Shimia isoporae: one gene and its partner. The protein of the gene in region 1 binds, or shares a complex with, the protein of each later gene. Links are inferred from orthologs where the notes say so. Each region holds a gene or a part of one and is shown on either strand. Other genes may lie near its edges.

The links.
Region 2: the proteins of groL (region 1) and metK are in contact, whole or in part, in a cryo-EM structure (PDB 8P4O), measured with the Escherichia coli proteins. The link is inferred for Shimia isoporae from one-to-one orthologs.

Annotation. Positions count from the first base shown.
Region 1 is NZ_SMGR01000001.1:183,190-186,498, reverse strand. Bases 236-3,221 are described here. They hold groL (chaperonin GroEL), read right to left. Parts: upstream 2,559-3,221; coding sequence 912-2,558; downstream 236-911. Other genes in these bases: BXY66_RS00965 (co-chaperone GroES), read right to left, coding at 2,597-2,884; BXY66_RS00975 (tetratricopeptide repeat protein), read right to left, coding at 236-641. In the rest of the region: more of BXY66_RS00975, read right to left, coding at 1-235.
Region 2 is NZ_SMGR01000001.1:756,874-760,120, reverse strand. Bases 127-3,050 are described here. They hold metK (methionine adenosyltransferase), read right to left. Parts: upstream 2,218-3,050; coding sequence 1,036-2,217; downstream 127-1,035. Other genes in these bases: lnt (apolipoprotein N-acyltransferase), read right to left, coding at 2,310-3,050; BXY66_RS03765 (bile acid:sodium symporter family protein), read right to left, coding at 127-855. Also shown: more of BXY66_RS03765, read right to left, coding at 1-126; more of lnt, read right to left, coding at 3,051-3,247. UniProt on the Escherichia coli protein: Catalyzes the formation of S-adenosylmethionine (AdoMet) from methionine and ATP.

The DNA of each region.
Region 1 (3,309 bases):
CCAGCTTCCCCAAACCCCTGTTCGTAGAGTGTATGCGCTTTGAAATGCGAGGCATTCGCGTTGGCATTGTTCAAAGCGAGAGAGCCGTCCATCATAGACATTGCTTCGTCGAGCCGTCCCACCTCGCACAGCGCCTGACCGTGAACGCTCATTACCCACCAGTCCTCGCCCAAGGCATCAAACAGTTTTGTGGTGTAAGCAAGTTGTATGCTTTCCCGACCTGGTTCGCCCGACATTCCAATCAAGCCAAAAATATTGGTGCAAATCTGTGCGACCAAGACATCACGTGGATGATTTGCAGTGTGTTCCAGAACCGCGCCTCGGGCTTCGGGCACACGGCCCTGAAGTAAGAGATCGAAAACCGCGAGATGGCTCTGCTCACGTTCTGTCAGCCCCGACGCGCAGGAGAGTGCCGATGCAATTGCCTCCTGGGCGCCGGGCATATCGCCGTCGTACATTCGAGCTCGCGCAAGCCCAACATGGCCGAGGGCAAAATCGGGATCTGCCGCTACAGACGCGGTGAAAGCGTCACTAGCGCCAAAGGTCGCGGCAAGAATGTGATCAAGTCCTTCAACATATGCGTCCCGCGCTTGGGGTAGACTGGTCGTCAGTGTCAGTCCGTATCGATCAGCCAGCATCATCACTTCCCCTTTTTGTCAGTCCGTCCGAACGGTTCTGCTCGCAATTGGACAACGCTAGCACAAAAACTGAAACTCTATGCATGGATATGAATGATCGGCCGCTTCGGGTTCGAACCGGCCATTGCAGTTTGATCTTCAAGCAACTCTCAAACACCACTGACAAAAAAGGGCCGCCCGAAGGCGACCCTCTATCTCTCGGGCTGCGGCTATCGGCAGAATGGCCCAAAGGCCAATCGCCTGTCGCATCACCGTTCGCAAAGCGAACAGTGATTACATCATGCCGCCCATGCCGCCCATGCCGCCCATGTCGGGCATGCCGCCGGCTGCGCCGCCGTCTTTCGCCGGCTTGTCTGCAACCATCGCTTCGGTGGTGATCAGCAGGCCTGCGATGGACGCTGCATCTTCCAGAGCGGTGCGGGTCACTTTGGCAGGGTCAATCACGCCGAAGGAGAACATGTCGCCATATTCTTCGGTCTGCGCGTTGAAGCCGTATGCGCTGTCTGCGGATTCACGGATCTTGCCCGCAACAACCGCACCGTCAACACCGGCGTTTTCTGCGATCTGGCGCAGCGGCGCTTCGATGGCTTTTGCCACGATTGCGATACCTGCGTTCTGGTCAGCGTTTGCGCCTTCCAGACCTGCCAGTGCTTTACCGGCCTGAACCAGAGCAACACCGCCACCGACGATCACGCCTTCCTGCACAGCTGCGCGGGTTGCGTTCAGAGCATCGTCCACACGGTCTTTGCGCTCTTTCACTTCCACTTCGGTCATGCCGCCGACGCGGATCACAGCAACACCGCCTGCCAGTTTGGCAACGCGCTCTTGCAGCTTCTCACGGTCGTAGTCGGAAGAAGTTTCTTCGATCTGGGTGCGGATCTGGGCAACACGTGCTTCGATCTCGGCTTTCTCGCCTGCACCGTCAACGATGGTGGTTTCGTCTTTGGTGATCTCGATTTTCTTGGCGGTGCCGAGCATGTCCATGGTGACATTCTCGAGCTTCATGCCCAGATCTTCGGAGATAACCTGACCACCGGTCAGGATCGCGATGTCCTGCAGCATCGCCTTACGACGGTCGCCGAAGCCAGGTGCTTTAACAGCAGCAATTTTCAGGCCGCCGCGCAGTTTGTTGACAACCAGAGTTGCCAGCGCTTCGCCTTCAACATCTTCTGCAATGATCAGCAGTGGTTTCTGGGACTGGATCACCTGCTCGAGCAGCGGAACCATCGGCTGCAGCGAAGACAGTTTCTTCTCGTGCAGCAGAACCATGCAGTCGTCCAGATCAGCGATCATTTTGTCTGCGTTGGTCACGAAGTACGGCGACAGGTAGCCGCGGTCGAACTGCATGCCTTCAACAACATCGGTCTCGGTTTCCAGACCTTTGTTCTCTTCAACGGTGATCACGCCCTCGTTGCCAACTTTCTGCATCGCGTCTGCGATCTGCTGGCCGATTTCGGCTTCGCCGTTGGCGGAGATGGTGCCAACCTGTGCAACTTCGTCGGAGTCTTTGACTTCGCGTGCGGAAGCAACGATGCCTTCAACAACTTTCGCAGTTGCCAGGTCGATGCCGCGCTTCAGGTCCATCGGGTTCAGGCCAGCTGCAACCTGCTTCAGGCCTTCTTTGACGATGGCTTGTGCCAGAACGGTCGCCGTGGTGGTGCCGTCGCCCGCTTCGTCGTTGGTGCGGGAAGCAACTTCCTTCACCATCTGTGCGCCCATGTTCTCGAACTTGTCTTCCAGCTCGATCTCTTTGGCCACGGATACACCGTCTTTGGTGATGCGCGGTGCGCCAAAGGATTTGTCCAGAACCACGTTACGGCCTTTCGGGCCGAGGGTCACTTTTACGGCGTCTGCCAGAACGTTCACGCCGCGCAGCATTGCGTTGCGGGCATCGGTGTCAAACTTGACGTCTTTTGCCATTTTAAAGGCTCCTAATTTCGTAAATGTCGGTCAGACGATCAGGCAATGATGCCCATGATGTCGGATTCTTTCATGATCAGCAGCTCTTCACCGTCAACGGTGACTTCGGTGCCGGACCACTTGCCGAACAGAACTTTGTCGCCAGCTTTGACGTCCAGTTCTACGCGCTTGCCAGCGTCGTCACGCAGGCCTGCGCCTACGGAAACGATTTCGCCTTCTGCCGGCTTCTCTTTTGCGCTATCGGGGATGATCAGCCCGCCTGCGGTTTTCTCATCGCTTTCAACGCGGCGTACAAGCACGCGATCGTGCAGCGGTGTAAATGCCATCTTCGAGGTTCCTTCACTCAAAGTTTCTCCCACGCCCCGATGCCATTCTGCGGCACCGCTTGGGCGATTAGCACTCACTCGGGTCGAGTGCTAACGGCGAAAGAGGTAGGGGCAGCGGCGGGAGGAGTCAACGGCGGGGGCGAAGTTTTTTAATCTTGTAAGGATATCCTAAAGTCATATCCGAGATAGCTCCGGTGCGCCGACAAAACCACATCGTTGGAAATCGTGTCCAATGCCCAAAGCTCTAGACCTCGATGAAGCTCCGGAAGCAACGCGCCAGCCGTGACGCTGTCGGGCTTAGGAGGCAACCAATGCACCACCGTAGAAGAAATAGAAACTCCGTAGTCCCCGTTTGGACGATACCCGAAGGAAAGTCTCACATCTTGCCCACCAGAGAGGCTGTTGCAGCTATGCCAGCTTCGCGA
Region 2 (3,247 bases), 570 kb from region 1 along the record:
TTTTCCGAAAATCGCGCGCAGAATGAACATGCCGGGAATGGTCACGATATACATCGTGATCCCGTAAAGCGCGGCTGGCACTGCAAACTCCGGTATGCCCGAGGCCTGCGCCACCATGCCTGCAACTGTGATCCCCAGCGTGGCATTCTGCACGCCCATCTCGACCGAGATGCAAAGCCCATCAGGTCCAGACAATCCCAAGAGCCGCGCAACGTATACCCCTGCCACGAGAAGGATTGCATTGAGGATCATCAAAACTGGCCCCAACGACCAGATGTTTGCCATGAACAGATCCCAGTTTGTCGCCAGCGCGGCGGCGACGATCACAAGGAACAGGATGAGCGCCACTGCCGATACGATTTTTTCGATTTTGTCCGCCAGTCCGCTGGCAACCCAACGTGTCAAAAGGCCAATGATGACCGGCACCGCCGTGATGGCAAACATCGACATGCCGATCCCGAGGACGTTGACCTCAGGCGCCGCTGCCCCAAGAAAGGTGTCACCCGCCCAAGCCACGAGGATCGGAACCGTGATCACGGACAAAAGGCTCACGACAGCGGTCAGCGTGATCGACAGCGCCACGGTCCCGCCAGCGAGTTTGGTGAGGATATTGGATGTCACACCGCCCGGACAGAACGACAGGATCATGACGCCAAATGCCATGGCCGGCGGAAGGTTGAAAATAAACAGCAAAAGGTAGGCAACCAAAGGCACAGCCCCGATTTGCATCACCACACCTGTCAGCACTGCCTTTGGCATTGTGAGAACCCTGCCGAAATCGGCAAAGGTCAGGCCAAAGCCCAGTGAAAACATGATGAAAGCAAGAGATAGCGGCAGCGCCACATCGATGAGCATTGGTAGTCCTCCCTATTCGCGAAGAGAGGTTTGCACAGAAAGCAGGCAGCACCAAAGGTTTCGTTGGGGAAAGGCCGCAAGGAGGGCGTCTCCTGCCGACAGCAACGGCAACGAGGTGCTTGCAAAACAAAAGCCCGCCGGAAACCGACGGGCTCTTTGGGCTTCTCTTGGAAACCGGCGTTATAGCGCCGATTTGAGGTCCTCGACCAGATCGGTGCGCTCCCAGCTAAAGCCACCGTCCGCATCCGGTGTACGCCCGAAATGGCCGTAGGCAGCGGTACGTTGATAAATCGGCTTATTGAGCTGAAGTTTTTCGCGGATGCCACGCGGTGTAAGGCTCATGACCTCGCGGATCGCTTGTTCGATTTTTGCGGGCTCTACGTCACCAGTACCATGGTTGTCACAATAGATAGACAGTGGTTCGCTGACGCCGATCGCGTATGACAACTGGATTGTGCACCGCTCCGCCAAACCAGCCGCAACAACGTTTTTCGCCAAGTAACGCGCAGCATAGGCCGCCGAGCGGTCAACCTTGGTCGGGTCTTTCCCGGAGAACGCTCCACCGCCATGCGGTGCCGCCCCTCCATATGTGTCCACAATGATCTTACGGCCGGTCAAACCGGCATCACCGTCCGGCCCGCCGATCACGAATTTTCCGGTTGGGTTCACATGCCATTCGGTCGCGTCGCTGACCCACGCGGCAGGAAGCACTTCGCGGATGTAAGGTTCGACCACCGCGCGCACATCGGCGCTGGTCATAGCTTCGTCAAGGTGCTGCGTGGACAGAACGATCGAGCTCACACCGACAGGCTTGCCATCTTCGTACACAACCGACAGCTGTGATTTGGCATCCGGCCCCAAAGTTGGTTCCTGACCAGATTTTCGCACCTCGGCCAGACGGCGTAGAATTGCATGCGAGTATTGAATCGGGGCGGGCATCAAAGCGTCGGTTTCGGTTGTCGCGTAGCCAAACATGATGCCCTGATCACCAGCGCCTTCATCCTTGTCGGCGTTGGCATCAACCCCTTGTGCGATATGCGCAGATTGCTCGTGCAAAAGGTTGGTGATCTCAACAGTCTCGTGGTGGAACTTGTCCTGCTCGTAGCCGATGTCCTTGATACAGGCGCGAGCGATTTCGTCGATCCGTCCCATGTAATCCTTAAGTTTGTCTTGGTCTGACAGACCAACCTCTCCACCGATCACCACGCGATTGGTGGTGGCAAAGGTTTCGCAGGCCACGCGGGCCTCAGGTTCTTCGGTCAAAAATGCGTCGAGAACCGCGTCCGAAATCCGGTCGCAAACCTTATCGGGGTGGCCCTCCGAGACGCTCTCGGAAGTAAAGGTGTAGTTATTTCTTGCCATGGGGGTGCTCCATTAAAATAATTCATCGCCACGTCAGGAAGCCGTTGTGGCGACAGATGTAGATAAGCCCTTACGTGCCGGTTACGCCCGGGTCAATGAGATTTGCGCCACCGCAAGGCGGCCATTGTCAGAATGAGCGCCAAAAGCAACAGCGCCAGCGGAGTATCGCCTGTGCGTGAATAAAACGTTTCCGGTGCAAGCGCGGGCAGCGCTACGTCCAGAGCTCCCGCTTCATTCAAAGTGAGCGCCGCCACAATCCTGCCCTGCGCATCAATCGCAGCAGATACGCCGGTATTGGCTGCACGCAACACAGGCACTCCGGTTTCGATCGCCCGCATGCGGGCCTGCGCCAGATGCTGATAGGGGCCGGAAAAGTTTCCGAACCAGGCATCATTCGTCATATGCAGCATGACTCTGGGTCGGCTTTGTGTACCGCGCACGTCCTGCGGGAAAACCGCCTCATAGCAGATCAACGGCAGTGCCGCACCAATTGGCCCGAGATCGACAAGCTCCGGCCCGTCGCCGGAGGAGTATCCGCCACCGTGTTGGCTGGCCAGTCCACGCAACCCGAAACGACCCAGAAAATCGCCAAACGGTATGTACTCACCGAATGGCACGAGGTGATGCTTGTCATACAAGTCAGTCACAGTACCGCCGGGACCAATCACCGCCACGCTGTTGTAAATTCGCGGCCCGACATATCTGTTGAGGCCAAGAACAACCGGTGCGCCACCAGCCATTTCAGCGGCAGCCTCCAATGCCCCTGCCGCGTCCTCCAACAACCATGGTACGGATGTTTCTGGCCAGACAATCAAATCAACTCCCGCCGCACCCGCGCCACCAGAAGTCAGCATCAAGGATCGCTCGAAAAACCGCTGATAATGATCTGGATGCCATTTCAGATGCTGAGCAGCATTGGGTTGCACCAATCGAACAACGGGCGCGTCCGCGCCCGTTTCGGACGCCTCCGGAACAGGTATCCAGATGGCCAGCATAACGGCACCGGCAACTCCCCAGATCCAACGCCAAC